3 regions of the Saccharopolyspora hattusasensis genome follow, and region 3 is predicted to be linked to each of the others. Evidence: riboswitches for the same ligand, from Rfam matches in the RefSeq annotation. Region 3 holds a riboswitch; each other region holds the start of a gene.
What was found. A riboswitch is a leader RNA that binds a small molecule or an ion and turns the genes downstream of it on or off. The one in region 3 is predicted to bind thiamine pyrophosphate.
Positions count from the first base shown of each region.

Region 1: it holds a riboswitch for thiamine pyrophosphate, as region 3 does, so the genes downstream of both, thiD (bifunctional hydroxymethylpyrimidine kinase/phosphomethylpyrimidine kinase) here and thiO (glycine oxidase ThiO) in region 3, are expected to answer to the same signal.
Region 2: it holds a riboswitch for thiamine pyrophosphate, as region 3 does, so the genes downstream of both, ACRXBZ_RS04375 (purine-cytosine permease family protein) here and thiO (glycine oxidase ThiO) in region 3, are expected to answer to the same signal.

Region 1 is NZ_JBPCDC010000001.1:5,510,664-5,516,078, forward strand. Features, by position in the region: gene ACRXBZ_RS26350 (AMP-binding protein) at 1-106, opposite strand, end outside; gene ACRXBZ_RS26355 (hypothetical protein) at 231-530, opposite strand; gene ACRXBZ_RS26360 (hypothetical protein) at 636-1,376, opposite strand; TPP riboswitch at 1,542-1,637, shown strand; gene thiD (bifunctional hydroxymethylpyrimidine kinase/phosphomethylpyrimidine kinase) at 1,625-2,422, shown strand; gene tenA (thiaminase II) at 2,524-3,234, shown strand; gene ACRXBZ_RS26375 (polysaccharide pyruvyl transferase family protein) at 3,526-4,641, opposite strand; gene ACRXBZ_RS26380 (DUF2218 domain-containing protein) at 4,792-5,091, shown strand; gene ACRXBZ_RS26385 (hypothetical protein) at 5,269-5,415, opposite strand, start outside.
Region 2 is NZ_JBPCDC010000001.1:928,086-933,500, reverse strand. Features, by position in the region: gene ACRXBZ_RS04395 (winged helix-turn-helix domain-containing protein) at 283-468, shown strand; gene ACRXBZ_RS04390 (transposase) at 724-1,152, shown strand; gene ACRXBZ_RS04385 (VOC family protein) at 1,170-1,562, opposite strand; gene ACRXBZ_RS04380 (helicase HerA-like domain-containing protein) at 1,542-1,841, shown strand; TPP riboswitch at 1,852-1,965, shown strand; gene ACRXBZ_RS04375 (purine-cytosine permease family protein) at 1,956-3,284, shown strand; gene ispH (4-hydroxy-3-methylbut-2-enyl diphosphate reductase) at 3,407-4,333, opposite strand; gene ACRXBZ_RS04365 (family 2 encapsulin nanocompartment cargo protein polyprenyl transferase) at 4,432-5,415, opposite strand, start outside.
Region 3 is NZ_JBPCDC010000001.1:4,713,874-4,719,288, reverse strand. Features, by position in the region: gene ACRXBZ_RS22360 (FUSC family protein) at 1-78, shown strand, start outside; gene ACRXBZ_RS22355 (thiazole synthase) at 377-1,141, opposite strand; gene thiS (sulfur carrier protein ThiS) at 1,292-1,492, opposite strand; gene thiO (glycine oxidase ThiO) at 1,480-2,607, opposite strand; TPP riboswitch at 2,598-2,703, opposite strand; gene thiE (thiamine phosphate synthase) at 2,827-3,498, shown strand; gene ACRXBZ_RS22335 (S1 family peptidase) at 3,595-4,737, opposite strand; gene ACRXBZ_RS22330 (hypothetical protein) at 4,899-5,318, opposite strand; gene ACRXBZ_RS22325 (GntR family transcriptional regulator) at 5,356-5,415, opposite strand, start outside.

The DNA.
Region 1 (5,415 bases), 800 kb from region 3:
GCCGAAGCGGGCTGATCACGCCCTGCTTGGTCAGGACGCACACCGTGTGCAAGCCCGACGTCCCGCGCCGGAGCAGCGCGACTGATCGTTGCCAGAACGTGCTCACGCAGTCACCTCTCGGTTGCCAGGCTACCGGGAGTGGATAATGCCGCGAGCGGACTTGCGGGGGAAGACTGCGATCGTGAGCGCGGCGGCCGACAGACCGCCAGCCACCGCGCTCACGAGGGGATTCATTCCATTGCGGCGGCCACCACGATCGCGTCGCGCAGGGCAGCGCGCAGTCTGCCGACCTCCAGCGGGGAAAGCACCGCGGTCTCGCCCGCTGGAGCGATCACCACCACGTTCCCCTGGTTGATCAACACCGACATGTCACGACGTCTGCCGGCGACATCGCGGCAGCTCACGTGCCACTGCCTGGCGGGCTCCACGTTCCCAGCCTCCCTGTTGCAGTCCGCGCGCTCTGCCTCCCGCGCGCGGTTGTTGATCGAGGGACGCAGCTGGATGCGCACCGTGACGGCGGTTCTGCGCATATGTCACCCGGAAAACTTCCGGGCCACCCCTGGTAAGGGGAGCCGATACGCAGAGTGTCCGCAATTTCAATTGAAACTGCGGACACGGGCGGGGTCGGCCGGTCTTCAGACCGGGCGGACCACCAGGCCGTTCGGTTCGGCGGTGAAGGTGACCGCGGCTTCCTCGAAGTCGGCGATCGGCAGCTCATCGCGCACCAGCCGGTGCGGCGCGTCGAAGGCCTCGACCCGGATCTCGCGGGTGGTCAGCGTCCGCTCCGGGAAGTCCGCGCCGCCGACCTGGACCTGCAGCTCGCCGCCCTGCACCGTCATGGTCAGCCAACCGCCGGGCACCGGCAGCTGCTCACCGTCGGAGGTCAGGACCAGCCGGCTCGCACCGGGGTTCTCGGCGCGCACGGCGACATGCGAGATCGCGACGTCGCGCTGGCCGGAGTCGCCGGCCAGCGCGATCACGTCCCGCTTGACCTCCTCGGCGGGGCCGTCCCCGGGCTTCGGCGCGAGCACCGGGGCGCGCAGTTCGGCGGCCACCCGGTAGGGCTGCCACGATCCGGCGCCGATCAGGTTGACCACCGCGGTGATCTCGACGTCGGCCAGCAGCCGGTCGCTGCCGGGAGCCGGAGTCACTTCGACCGCGGCGACGTCGCGCCGGTTCAGCAACTCGCGCAGCGCCTTCGCGCGCTGCCTGCTGTTGCGGTCGAATCCGCGGGTGATCGCCACCGTCCCCGAACCGGCGGCCGCCACGGCGGCTTCGGTCAGGTCCGCCAGCGGGGCCCAGATCCGGGCGGGATCCTCCGGCCGGGGCTGCCGGCGGGAACGGGCGAAACTCGGGGCATCGGTCGTGGTTTCCATCATCAACCACTTTAGTCCGCGGCGAAGGGTTGCCTGGCCTGTCGGTGGTGACCTTCACGGTGTGAATTAGATCGCTGTGCCGGGCGCCGGGCGAGCGGCCGTGCGCCTGATCGACTGAGGGCGCCGAGGGCGTGGTCGCGCGGCGGTCCCGGTTGTTAGGTTGGTGGCAGTGACGCGGGGTGCCTGGGCTGCCGGGCTGAGAACAGACCCGTTGAACCTGACCTAGCTCGTACTAGCGGAGGGACGTCATGGTTCCCAATGTGCTGACCATCGCAGGCACCGACCCCAGCGGCGGCGCCGGTGTGCAAGCCGATCTGAAGACCTTCTCCGCGCACGGCGCCTACGGCATGTCCGTGATCACCGCGCTGGTCGCGCAGACCACCACCGGTGTTTCCGAGGTCCACGAGGTGCCGCCGGAGTTCATCACCGCGCAGCTGGTCACGCTGCTCGACGACGTGCGGGTGGACGCGGTCAAGATCGGCATGCTGGCCAACGCCGAGGTGATCCGCGCGGTGATCGGGGTCCTCGACCGCTACTCGCCGCCGCACGTCGTGCTGGACCCGGTGATGGTCGCCAAGAGCGGTGACCGGCTGCTCGCGCCGGAGGCGGTCAGCGTGCTGCGCGACGAGCTGCTGCCGCGCGTGGACCTGATCACCCCGAACCTGCCCGAGGCCGCCGATCTGCTGGGCGAGCCGGAGATCGCCGACCCCAACGACATGCCCGCGCAGGCCGAGCGGCTGGCCGGGCTGGGCGCGAAGCAGGTGCTGCTAAAGGGCGGTCACCTCGACGGCCGGTCCAGCGTGGACCTGCTCTACGGCGAAGGGATCGCCGAGTTCCTGTCGAGCGAGCGCGTCGTGACCACCAACGACCACGGCACCGGCTGCACGCTGTCGGCCGCGATCGCGGCGCTGCGTCCGCAGCGCGCAGACTGGCTCGACGCGGTGCGCGAGGCCAAGGAGTACCTGACGGAGGCGCTGCGCGCTTCCGACCGGCTCGACGTGGGCCACGGCCACGGCCCGGTGCACCACTTCCACCACTGGTGGTGATCGACGTTCCCCCGGTGTCGTGAGCGCTTTTGGTTGCCATAGCGCCGAAAAGTGCTCACGGGGCCCCGCACCACAGGTCGAGACAGCTACGAGAGGTTCTGATGAGCAAGCTGCCCGCTCCGCCCGCCGACGGTTTCTGCGCCGAGGCTTGGGCGCACACCGCCGATCTGCAGCAGGCGATCGTCGAGCACCCGTTCAACGCCGCGCTCACCGACGGCACCCTGGACCGCGACCGGTTCGCGTTCTACATCGTGCAGGACGCGCGCTACCTGGTCGGTTTCGCGCAGGCGCTGGCGGCCGCCGCGACGCGGGCCGACAACGCCGAGGACGCGGCGTTCCTGGCCGGTGCGTCCCAGGGCGCACTGGTCGAGGAGCGCCGACTGCACGCCGGTTACGTCGCGGAGTTCGGCCTTACCGACGCCGAGATCGCCGGGGTCGAGACGTCCCCGTCCTGCCTGGCCTACACCTCGTACCTGCGGGCGACCGCGCTGACCGAGCCGTATCCGGTGCTGCTGGCGGCGATCCTGCCGTGCTTCTGGGTGTACCAGCACGTGGGCACCACGATCCTGGAAGCCACCGGTGGTGCCGAAGATCATCCGTACCGGGCGTGGATCCAGACCTATGCCGACGACGAGTTCGCCGAGGCGGTGCTGACCGCGCGCGACCTCACCGACCGGGTCGCCAAGGGAGCCGACGCCGAGACCCGGCAGCGGATGCTCGACGCGTTCACCCGAGCGACTGAGTACGAGTGGCTGTTCTGGAACAGCGCTTGGATCAAGGAGGAGTGGCAGACTTCGCGATTCCTGAACTAATCGCGAAACCCCTTGCAAGGTGGGCAGGAACGCACTTCGGCCCAGTGTGATCCGGTGCACGAACGGGGCCGTAACGAATCGCGAGCCGAAGCGATTCTCCCAGCGAGACGCCCGTCCGGGCGGGGACTTGGATGTGGGTTCTTCCCACCGTAGACGGAGTTTCGACGACCGTGGGCAATTCTATTCTGATTGTTCTGATGGGCATGCTGGTGCCCGTGTTAGCGGCTGCGCCGTTCTACCTCGCCGACCGCCGTCGGGAGCAGCAGGATGCCGTCGAGGGCGATGAATAGGTCAGCCCCCGTAGATCTTCTTCGCGAGTTCTTCCTTGCCCCGCTTGAGTTCCTGCAACGCGTTGGCGGCGAATCCACGGCTGGTCGGCATGGCCGGGATCCGCAGGCCTTCGCTGAGCGTCCAGCCGGAGCCGCAGTCGATCAGCGACCGGTGCTTGTTGGTGTAGTAGCCGGAGTTGATCGACACCGCGACCCCGTGCGCTCCGGCCGCGGCCGCCATCAGGTGCAGGTGGAACCGGCTGGACAGCCAGCGCTGCCCGGCCGCCGCGGGCAGCCCGTCGGCCATGATCTCGGAGAACGGGTAGAAGCGGGCGCCCGGTAGGTCATGTTCCACCAGCGCGAAGACCTCGCGGTCCACGCGCGGGATGCCTTCGACGAAGCCGACCTGCTCGGGGCGCACGCCCCATTCGCCCAGCGTGTCCAACAGGAATCCGGCGAGCGCGGGCACCGAATCGTCGAGCAGGTCCGACTGCAGGCACACCATGACCTCGCGCAGGTCGTCGTCCCGGTACAGCTCGGGTTCGACCCCGAAGAACATGTCATCGCCGGTGTGTGAGGTGGCGCTGGACAGCGCCGCCGACGGCTCGTCGCGCACGTCGACGACCTCGAACTGCGCGGCGAGGTTGCGCAGCAGCGGTTCCGCTTCGTCGGCGACCGGCGACAGCCCTTGGCCGGTCATCACCGCCCGGCCGCCGGAACGGCGCGTCGCCGCGACCGCGGCCGCGAGCAGGCCGATGTGCCGCGGCCAGATGCCGTTGACGAATCCGCCGCCGACGATGTGCACCAGGTCGGCGCGTGCCGCCAGCTCGATGCCGGCCACCCATCGCGGCGCCAGCCCCGGGTTGTTGAACGCGTGCTGCACGAACGACGCGACCTCCCACGGCCCGTCCGACGGGGCCTCCCAGCACAGCCGCCATAAGGTGTCGGTGAACCGGACCCGCGGATGCAGGTGGCCGAGCAGGACGTCGCTCGGTCCCGGGTTGGGGCAGTCCACCCAGATCTCGCTGTCCGGCGCGACGCGTGCCAGGTGCTTCAACCAGGCGGCGGCGATCAGTTCGTCCCCGTAGTTCGGGTGCCCGGTGGTGGCGACGAGGTAGATGGTGGGGGGCTTCGTCAACGGTGGGGCTCCAGCCTTCGGGGTGCCGAGTCCCCTTCGAACGTAGCAACGACGAAGTCCCGACCGCCGTGCTTGGTGACGTCTCGCACCCCACCGCCACCGCTCGTACCAATTAGCAATTAGGGTGGGCTAACTTTTATTGGAGACGTGTTGACGATCCGATCCCAGGCGAGGGTGGGCACCGGCAAGCCGGCCCGCTACGCCAAGCAGCTGTCCTCGCACCTGGGGCGCCGGTGCGTGGTGTCCGAAGAACCCGATGGCATCCGGATCACCCTGCCCGCCGGCAGCGGCGTGGGCAGCTGCCTGCTGGTCAACGAATCGGATGTGCTCGCCCTGGGCGCCGAGGCGAAGAACGCCGAGGTGCTCGACCGCGTGCAGGACGTGCTCGGCCGCCACCTCGAGCGCTTCGGTCAGCGCGACGAGCTCAAGGTCAACTGGACGAACGACTGAGTATTAACAGTCGCGATGATCATGCAGAGGTCGGCGAGCGGCATCAGCCGCTTCCTGCCACCTGCGCAGCTCGCGCCGCCGCAGGTTCTCGTGCGTCGGCATGCATGAGTCGGGGATCCTGGAACGAGAAGGCAGCTGAGGTTCCACTACACGGCTCGCACAACGACCCGGAATTCGCTATTCCTTGCTGATCTCGTCGCGGATGCGGGCCAGACGCTGGCGGGAGCGGTTGAACTTGGCCTCGAAGTGCTTCTCGAACAGGTCCGTGGGCAGCTGCGGGACCTCCGCCGGCTCCGCCGGACGCTGCCGCGGTGCGACCGGCGC
Region 2 (5,415 bases), 3.8 Mb from region 3:
TGGGTGGTGAATATGGCGAGGATCAGCAGGGTGAACAGGACGAACGTGCTGAGCTGGGCCCAGGACATCGGTGGTTCTCCTTCGGTGGGGCGAAGGGTGGGGTCAATTTCGCGAGAAATTGACGTTCACCCGGGTGACGGTCAATTTCTCGCGAAATTGCCACCACCTGCACGAACGCACTGCGGCGATCACGAAGCGCGACGATGCCCCGTCACCCGGGGTGGGCGCAATTTCTCGCGAAATTGCGCCGTCCTCGGGTGACCACAGGCGGGTGGTGAGGGTGTGTCGGCAGCGCATGCAGGTGCGGATGCGGTCCCTTTTCGGGCTGGTCGTGCAGCTCCGCTGCGTTCGGCTGGGGTGGTGTGGACCCGCAAGGCGGTGGCCGAGTTGATCCGGGTGCGCCACGGCGTCGTGTTGAGTTTGCGCACCGTCGGCGACTATCTGCGCTGTTGGGGTGTGTCGCCGTAGAGACCGATCCGCAGGCCTACGAGCGGGACCCCGAGGCCGTGCGCCGATGGGGGGAGGACTATCCGGCCATCGTTGCTCGCGCTTGCCGCGAGGTGCGGTGATCGTGTGGCTGGACCAGACCGGGATCCGCTCTGATGCCGCAGTGGGCCGAACCTGCCGAACCTGGGCACCGGCCGGCCGGACACCGGTGGTGGGCAAGACCGGGGAAACGGTTCAGCGTGAACGCCATGTGCGCGATCGGTAACAAGGGGCGAGCTGTACTTCACCGTCTACACCGGGTCGTTCAACGCCGGCGTGTTCGTGCCGTTTCTGGACAGTCTGACCCGTCACCTGGACAGTCTGACCCGTCACCTGGACCGTACGGTCCAGGTGATCGTCGACGGTCGTCCTGTCCACCGCCGTAAGACCGTCCGCAAGTGGGTGGACGATCACGCTGCGGCGATCGGGATGCACTTCCTGCCCGGATACAGCCCCGAGCTCAACCCCGACGAGATCCAGGGTGCCGACCTCAAAAGGACCATGACCACCGGCACAGCATCGAAAACCCGCGACGAGTTGAAACAAGCGGCCCGCTCCTTCCTCCACCGGGCAAACCCGAAGTCCGCTACGCCGCCTGAGACCACACATTTGCCCTACGAATCAAAAAAACGCCTCAGCAGAGGCCAATACGCTCGCGGGTCCTGACATGGCCAGGTGGTGGGTCAGCTGGATTGGTCGCCGCTGCCGTAGGGGCGGGTTAGGATCTCCAGGACGTGGCCGTCGGGGTCGTCGAAGTAGACGCCGCGCCCACCGTCCCGGGTGTTGATCCGCCCCGCCTCGTGGTGCCCCGGGTCCGCCCAGTACGGCAGGTCCTGAGCCTGGATCCGCGCGAAGATCTCGTCGAACTCGCCTTCGGTGACCAGGAACGCGTAGTGCTGCGGGTTGATCTCCTCGCCGGTCTCCAGGTAGTCCAACGTGACGTCGTTGCTGGTCTGGACGCACATGAACGGCCCGAAGGGTTCCGGTTGGGGTAGCCCCAGCAGGTCGGCGACGAACCGCGCGTTGGCGATCTTGTCGGAAGTGGCGACGATCGTGTGGTTGAGTTGGACGGCCATGGGTTTGCTCGCTTTCCTCGTCGTGCTGCGCTACTCCCGAGGCTAGGAGTTAGACCAAGGTCGAGGTCAATGGGACCCGCAGCCGGACCGGTTCAGGCATCGCTCGTCCGGGTGCGGGCCGCCGCGGCGTCGTCCGATTTTCGCGGAAAGTACGAGCAGGCCGTCGATCGGGAATCCGCCTACGAACTGCTGGCGAAGAAGGTCGCCGCGCCGGAGCTGCCCGAAGCAACCTCCGCAGGTGATCGGGCCCACCTGACATCAGTCACCTCGTCGGGGTAAGGTGCCTCCGACTTATCCACGCGGGAGCTCGGGCGTACCGGGCTGAGAGGGTGGCACCGCACGCGCCACCGACCGCAGAACCTGTCCGGATAATGCCGGCGTAGGGAGCTGTTGATGGCGCTTGACGTCGATCGTGCCGAAGTTCCGCACACCCTGGACGAACCGGCGCCCAAGACGCTGGGCGTGCTCGACCAGGGCGCTTTCTGGGGAAATCTCGGGGTGAGCCTGCTCGGGTTCAGCGGGGCGCTGGCCGTGCTCGCGCCGAGCGGAGTGCCGCAGCTGTCCTTCACGGCCGCCGTCACCGCGTGCGTGGTGGGCACCGTGATCGGCAGCATCATGGTCGGCATTTCGGCGATCCCCGGGGCGCGCACCGGGGCGCCCGCGATGATGTTGCTGCGCGGCCTTTTCGGCACCAAGCTGTCGTACCTGCCGACCGTGCTGAACGCCCTGCAGTTGGTCGGCTGGGGCACCTTCGAGCTGCTGGTGATCGCGCAGGGCGCGGAGGCGCTGTTCGGTGGCGGCCCGCGGTGGTTGTACGTGGTGCTGGCCGGGGCGCTGACCACCGCGCTCGCGCTGCGCCCGCTCGGCGCGCTGCGCCTGCTGCGGCGCTACGTCAGCATCGCGGTGGCGATCGCGATGGTGTACTTCTTCGTCCAACTGCTGGTTAGCCACCCGCTGCCGGACATGAACACCGGTTCCTGGCAGGGGTTCTGGCCGGGTGCGGACGCCGCGCTGGCGGTCGCGGTGTCCTGGATCCCGGTCGCCTCGGACTACTCGCGGCACTCGAAGTCGGCGACCGGCGCGTTCACCGCCGCGACGGTGGGCTACTCAGTCACCCAGATCGCCTGCTACCTGCTGGGGCTACTCGGGTTGGCGCTGGTCGCCGGCGATGCCGACAAGGCGTTCGACCCGCTGCTGGCGGTGCCGCTCGGGGTGATCTTCTTCGGGATCCTGGTGCTGCGCGAGGTCGACCAGTCCTTCGCCAACACCTACTCGACCGCGGTCTCCATCCAGAACCTGCGGCCCAGCGCGGACCGCCGGGTGCTGTGCCTGGTCATCGGCGCGGTGATCACGCTGCTCGCGCTGACCCTGGACATCGCCCAGTTCTCGAACTTCCTGCTGCTGATCGGCTCGGTGTTCGTGCCGATGTTCGGCGTGCTTGCGGTGGACTACTTCGGGCACGCCCGCCGCCGCGACTGGGACCTGTCCGCGCAGGCCCCGTCCCGCTGGGGCATGCTGCTGGCCTGGCTGCTCGGCTTCTCGGCGTTCCAGCTGATCAACCCGGGTGAGCTCGGCTGGTGGAGCCGGCTGTGGACGGGTGTGCGGGACGCGCTCGGCTTCACAGTACCGACGTGGATGAGCGCTGCCCTCACCTCATTCCTCGTGGCGGCCCTCGCGGCTGCGATCATCGGAGCCTTCCGCCGCCGCACCGAGGAAAGCTGAGTTCAGGGGCAACCGTGGCGAAGGTCGTGGGTGCCCCTCAACCAACTGCTAGTCCGCTGATCAACACCCATCTGCACGTGGACCCACGCCCTGGGTTCCGGTCCATCGCCCTGGCAACCCGTTCAGCGGAGTGTGGCTGGCAGGCCGAAGCGGATCTCTTCGCGGGTCGTCTCGTGCTCGATGACCGTGGCCGGTTCGAGGTGGTCGATGACGTCCTCGACCAGGCCCGGCGGAGCCGATGCTCCCGCGGTGAGGCCTATCGTCTCGGCGCCGGCGAGCCATGCGGGCTGGATGTCGGTGACGTCGTCGATCAGGTGGGCGGCGGTGCCCTGGCGGCGGGCCAGCTCCACCAGGCGCTTCGAGTTCGACGAGTTCGCCGAGCCGATCACCAGCACCAGGTCGCACTCCCCGGCGATCGCCGACAGCGCGTCCTGCCGATTGGTGCTGGCGTAGCAGATGTCCTTCGAGGATGGCCCGCGGACGGCCGGGAAGCGGCGCCGCAGCGCGGCGACGATGTCCGCCGTCTCGTCTACGGCGAGGGTGGTTTGCGTCAGGTAGGACACCCGCCTCGGGTCCGGCACCTCGATCTCGCCGACGTCCTCGACGGATTCCACCAGCACCGTCTGGTCGGGCGCCTCGCCGAGCGTGCCCTCCACCTCCTCGTGTCCACTGTGGCCGATGAGCACCAGGGTGTCGCCGCGCCCTGCGAACCGCCGCACCTCGGCGTGCACCTTCGCCACCAGCGGGCAGGTCGCGTCGATGACCGCTAGGCCCCGCCGCTGCGCTTCCTCCCGTACGGCAGGGGAAACCCCGTGCGCCGAGAAGACCACGGTGGCGCCGTCGGGCACCGCGTCGAGCTCATCGACGAACACCGCGCCCCGGCTCTCCAGATCGGCCACCACGTGCGTGTTGTGCACGATCTGCTTGCGCACGTAGATCGGGCCGCCGCGGAGCGCGAGCGCCTGCTCCACGATCTCGATGGCGCGGTCGACCCCGGCGCAGAACGAGCGCGGTGCGGCGAGCAGCACCGTGCGCTGTTGACTCGGCATGACTGCACTCCAAAATCGGTCGGCTGTTGCCGAACACCGGCCGCTGCCCGGAGGCGGTGTTCCCAGATGCGGGTGGCGGCCGTGATCGGCGGTCGGCGTCAGTGGTCGCGGCGGGTCACCAGGTGGGCGAGGGCGCTGAGCTCCTCGGCCGCGCGCGGGGCCGGGTCGCAGCGGTGCAGGTCGCTCAGCGCGGATGCGAGCAGGTCGTCCGCTTGGTTCTGGCTCCAGGCGCGCCCGCCGGCCAGCGCGATCAGATCGGCGGCTTGGGCCAGGTCGCTGCCGGACAGCGGCTGGTCGCGGAGGTAGAGGGCGGCCAGCCGCCGACCGGCCGGCGTGCCGGAGGTCAGCGCGGAAACCACCGGCAGGGTCTTCTTGCGGGTGCGCAGGTCGGAGAACACCGGTTTACCGGTGACCGCCGGATCGCCCCAGATCCCGAGCAGGTCGTCGACGTGCTGGAAAGCCAGCCCCAGCCGCTCGCCGAAGCTGCGGAGCCGGGCTATCTGGTCGGGCTTGCCGCCGCCGAACATCGCGCCGAGAGCGCAGGCACAACCCAGCAGCGCCCCCGTTTTGTCCCGGGCCATCCGCTGGCATTCGGTCAGTTCGACGTTGCGCCGGTCCTCGAAGGCGAGGTCCGCGATCTGGCCGTTGACAAGGTTCAGCACGGCGGTGTTCAAGGTCCGCAGCGCAGTGGCCGCCTCGGGATGCCGGCACGAGCACAGCACGTCGGCGGCGAGTGACTGCATGGCATCGCCGACGAGGATGGCGGGGCCGCTGCCGAACACCGTCCACGCCGTCGGGCGGTGTCTCCGGCTGACATCGCCGTCCATCACATCGTCGTGCAGCAGCGAGAAGTTGTGCGCCAACTCCACCGCGACGGCTGCGGGTACCGCGTCGGCCGGATCTCCACCGACAGCGCCGGCGGCGAGCAGCACCATCGTGGGGCGCAACGCCTTTCCCCGGTCGGCGCGGACCGGATTGCCGCGCTCGTCCAGCCAACCGAGGTGGTAGCCGGAGATCTGCTGCATGCGGGTGGGCAACCGGTCGACCGCTGCCCGCAGGGCGGGCTCGACCATCGCGCGGCT
Region 3 (5,415 bases):
CGGACCTTCGGCTACGACAGCCCGTGGAAGAGCTACACGATCAGCTTCGTCCGCCCCGAACGCCTCCACATCCGCTGACCCGGGTACCGAACCCGGGTCGTGCGTGTCGTGGTGCCTGCACCTCGCGCGCGACGTCTCGCCTGCGGGGGAGGCGTTCCATCTCGGGCTGGAGTGATTCCCGGCTTGCGGTTCCTACGTCGCAGCATGGATGGATCTGATCGCCCGCGATGCCGGCCCGCGTACGCGGTGGCGGTGCTTTTCCTCGGTTATGCGGCGGGGAAGGCGGTTTTCGCCTGGCAGGCCCGGCTCGGTTTCCCGGGCGGCCCGGCCCCGGCCGGAACCGGTGAGCCGGTCCCGGCCGGCCAGCGCCCTCCGCTCACTCCAGGGGTCGGCCGGGACTGGACGCCTGGGCCCAGAAGCGCTTCGGGATTCGGCCCGCCAGGGACGCCAGGCGGCCGCCCTCGACCGCCGCTCGCATCGCCGCCGCCATGCGCTCCGGGTCCTGGGCGCGGGTCACCGCCGTGGCCAGGAGGACCGCGGAGCAGCCGAGCTCCATCGCCAGCGCCGCGTCCGAGGCCGTGCCGATGCCCGCGTCCAGCACGATCGGCACCGACGCACGGGAGACGATCATCTCGATGTTGTGCGGGTTCCGGATGCCAAGGCCGGTGCCGATCGGCGAACCGAGCGGCATAACCGCCGCGCAGCCGGCCTCCTCCAGCTTCAGCGCCAGCACCGGGTCGTCGTTGGTGTAGGCGAGCACCACGAAGCCCTGGTCGACCAGCTGTTCCGCGGCGTCAAGCAGCTCCACCGGGTCGGGCAGCAGGGTGTCCTCGTCGGCGACGACCTCCAGCTTGACCCAGTTCGTCTCCAGCGCCTCCCGCGCCAGCTGCGCGGTCAGCACGGCCTCAGCCGCCGTCCGGCAGCCCGCCGTGTTCGGCAATGCTTCGATGCCGAGCTTGCGCAGCAGGTCGAGCACCCCGGTGCCGCCGCCGGCGTCGGCGCGGCGCATCGCCACGGTCGTCAGCTCGGTTCCGGACGCGATCAGCGCGCGCTCCAGGACCGCGAGGTTCGTCGCCCCTCCGGTCCCGGTGATCAGCCGCGAACCGAACTCGCGGCCGGCGATCACCAACGGGTCGTCCATGACTCTCCTAACGACGGGTTCGGGTGGCGCGGGAACCGATGCCCGGTTCGATGCGCTTCTTCTGCTTCGCAAGGGGTCGGTTCGGGTTGGACCGCAACCTTTCCGGCTTTTCCGGTTGGACGCCCCTCCTCCGGGTGGGGCGGAGCCACGTCACCCTCCTTGCACTGCGGTGAGGACCTCGATGGTGGCATCGGGGCTCAGCGTGGTGTCCGGCCACACGGCACGCGGCACCACCGAACCGTCCAGCGCCACGGCCACGCCCCGGTTGGGCACACCGAATTCCTGCAGCACCGCCGCGAGCGTTGCGTCGGCGGCTACCTGCCGGGTCTCACCATTGATCACGACGTGCACTGCTGTCCTCCCCATCGGCTCGGATCGGCGGCCTTGATCTCGGTGGCGGGCTCCTCGCCGTGCAGCAGCGCGAGCACCGCCTCGACGGTGACCGGGGCGAGCAGGAAGCCGCCGCGGTGATGCCCGGTGGCCGCCAGCACACCGGGTTCCAGCCAGCCGAGCACCGGCAGGTTGTCGTCGGTGCTCGGGCGCAGCCCGGCCGCGGCCTCGACGAGCTGGTACTCGGCGATGCCCGGCATCAGCCGCTCGGCGTCGGCGATCAGGTCTCGCACCCCGCCCATGGTGACCTCGGTGTCGAACCCGACCTCGTACTGGGTGGCGCCGAGCACCAGCCCGCCGTCGTCGCGCGGCACCAGGTAGGTCTGCCGGCCGCGCACCGGGCCGCGGATCGTGCGGCTGGGCGGCGGCAGCGCCGTGGTCCGCGCGCGCAGGCGGAGGATTTCACCCTTCACCGGCCGGATCCGGTCCTTCAGCGCGGGGTGCAGCGCGCCCGAGTGGACGCCCGCCGCGATCACCACGGCATCGCAGTCCACAGTGGAATCTTCGAGCTCCACCGCGCCGGGCTGGACCCGCTTCGCGTTCGCCGCGACGAAATCGACGCCCGCCGCAGCGGCGGCCGCGCGCAGCGCAGCCAGCGCGAGGCGGTTGTCGACCGCGAGGTCGCCCGGCACCTCAAGCCCACCGCGCACCGCCGGTCCCAGGGACGGCTCCAGGCGTCGCACCTCCCGGCTGGTCAGGCGGGTGACGGTGCGGCCGAGCCGGGCGAGGTAGTCGACGAGGCTGTCCAGCTCGGCCCGGTCGGCGCTGTCCACGCCGACGACCAGGGTTCCCTCGCGGCGCAATCCGGAAGGCAGGCCGGAGGCTTGACCGAGTTCGCCGGCGAACGCCGGCCACAGCCGCAGCGACGCCTCGCCCAGTTCCAGCAGTTCCTCTTCGCCGGGCCACGCCTCGGCGATCGGCGCCAGCATCCCGCCGGCCACGTTGGACGCCCCGGACGCCGGTTCGGCGTCGACGAGCTGCACCCGGTGTCCCGCGGCGGCTGCGCGCCAGGCCACGGACATGCCGATCACGCCGCCTCCTACGACGACGACGTGCTTCTTCCGTTTTTCAAACACTCCACGCTCCCTGCGCCGGCATGACCCGGATCAGGTTCGACGGTCGGGGCCAACGCCCCCTCTCAGCCCGGTACCCGGACTCCCGTGCTCACCGAGGACCACCGTACCGGGCGAGGATTGCGACGTCAGGAGCGAGGTCGAGCAATTTTCACGATGCCCGGGGCGTGAGCGCCGAAAGCGCGTCCGGCGACCGCGCCGCAGGGGGCTACCCTGTGGAACATGCCTGGATTGGACGGCTTCGGCATCCGCGCCCGCCTCGACGAGTCGCGGCTGTACCTGTGCACCGACGCGCGCACCGAGCGCGGTGATCTCGCGGAGTTCGCGGACGCGGCCTTGGCCGGCGGGGTCGACATCATCCAGCTGCGGGACAAGCAACCGAACGGCGCTCCGCTGGAGGCCCGCCACGAGCTGGCGGCGCTGGAGGTGCTGGCCGAGGCCTGCGTGCGGCACGGCGCGCTGCTCGCGGTGAACGACCGCGCGGACGTGGCGATGGCCGCCGAGGCCGACATCCTGCACCTCGGGCAGGACGACCTGCCGGTGGAGATCGCCCGGCGCATCGTCGGCGAGCACGTCGCGATCGGCCGGTCCACGCACGACGTGGTGCAGGCCGATGCCGCGGCCACCGAACCCGGCGTGGACTACTTCTGCACCGGTCCGGTGTGGACGACCCCGACCAAGCCGGGGCGCCAGGCGGCCGGGCTCGGCCTGGTGGAGCACGCCGCGGAGCACCGCGGGCACGGTCGGCCGTGGTTCGCGATCGGCGGCATCGGCCCGGACAACCTCGACGAGGCCCTCAAGGCCGGGGCGGAGCGGATCGTCGTGGTCCGCGCGATCACCCGAGCCGAGGACCCAAGGGCGGCGGCCCGCGAACTCCGCGACCGCCTGGGCTGAGACCCGCCGATCACGCAGTCCGCACCGGACGTCTACCTGGGAGTACCCCGGACATGACGCGGCCCCCGGCCGATCGCCGGGGGCCGGTCGGGCGAGTTACTGGGTGAGCAAGCTCAGGCCGTAGGCCTGGAGGATCTCGTTCACCGGCTGGAAGTAGGTCGTGCCGCCGGAGCTGCAGTTGCCCGAACCGCCGGAGGTCACGCCCTGGGCCTGGTTGCCGGACTGCCACGAACCACCGGAGTCACCTGGCTCGGCGCAGACGTCGGTGCGAGTCAGGCCGGTCACGGTGCCCTGCGGGTACTGCACGGTCTGGTTCTTGGCCTGCACCGAACCGCAGTGCCAGCCCGTGGTGGAACCGGAGCGGCAGATGGACGCGCCCACGGCGGACTCGGTGGAGCCGGCCACGCTGACGTTGCTGCCGTTGTACTGGTTCACCAGCGGCCGCGGGGTCTCGCCGGATCCGACCCGGACCCAGCCGTAGTCGTTGTCCGGGAACGACGAGCCCTCGAACTTGCCGGTGGGCTGCGACGTGGTGTCGCCCTTGTTGCCGCAGTGCCCGGCGGTCACGAAGCCGCCCTGCACCGAGAACCCGACCGAACAGCGGGCGCTGCCGATGTAGTAGGCGTTGCCACCGATGACGTCGGCCAGGGTGCGCGGGTTCTCCGTCGACTCCACGACCCGCACCGCGTCAACGAGAACGCCGGTGGACTGCACGAACTGCGCGGCCTGGACGGCGCTGCCCGGCCTGGTGGTGACGACGACGGAGTTCGCGCGGCTGTCGGCGTACCAGCCGGAAACCGGCTTGGGGGCTGCGGTACTGCGGAGGTTGAGGCCCTCGATGACCCCGTTGAGCTCCTCGATGGAGTAGTCGACCAGCGTGGGCTCGGCACCGGCGGCCCGCACCGCGTCGAAGGCGGCCGAGTCGGTGACGCCGACGACGAGCTTGCCGCTCGCCGGGTCGAAGTAGGCCCCGCCGAAGGTGCCGCCCAGCGAGCCGCGGAGCTGCTGCTCCGCGCGGTTGGCGGCGGCTTCCTGGTCGAGCCGCTGGCGTGCCTCGTCCCGGTTGAGGCCCAGGTCGCGCTGCATCGCGTCGAGCAGGGTCGCCGCTTCGCTCGCGGGCGGCGCGGTTTCGGTGGTGGTGGCGGTGGCGGTGGCGGTGGCCGGCATGGTCAGCGCGGCCACCGTCCCCGCCGCCAACATCACGGTCCCGGCCACCCGGGCCGCGAGTCTGCGCTTCATCTGATGTCTCCCTCTTCGTGAGCTGGATCTCAGAACCCCCGCCGCCGATCCAGTATCAGAGGAGCTCACCAGTCCCACATTTTCCCTTTCGCCCCATCTCACCCAAAACGCCCCCTGTGCAACTCGATCGAGTTGCACAGGGGGCGCCTGAACTGGGGTTTTTAACGCCCAGAAGTGGACTGCTGCAGCTCCCCTGTCCTAGCGGCGGGGTCGCGCAGGTCGACGACGCCCGAGGCCGGCGCCTGGCTCGGCTGCTCGGTCGAGGCCGCAGCCTGCGTCGGCTGCTGGGTGGGTGCCGGGGCCTCCGTGGTGGGTTGCTCCGCCGGCTGCTGGGTGGGTTTCACCTCCGTCGACGGCTGCGGCTGCTCGCTCGGGGCCTCCCGCGGTTTGGCCGGCTTGGCCGGGGTGCTGGGCGTTGGCTGCGGATCGCGGTGCAGCACCTGGCCGAGCGTCGTTCCGCCGTCGCCGCCGGAGAGCGGCTTGCCGGTCACCCCACCCAGACCATTCACCAACAGACCCCTCTTACGCGTAACGCCGCGGCCCGCAACGACGAAGGGCACCCCGACCGGGGTGCCCTTCAAGCGGAAAACACCGTTTTAGCGCAAAACCGGCGCCAGCTCAGTTGGGCGGGTTGAGCCTCGCGACGAACTTGTAGCGGTCGCCGCGGTAGATCGACCG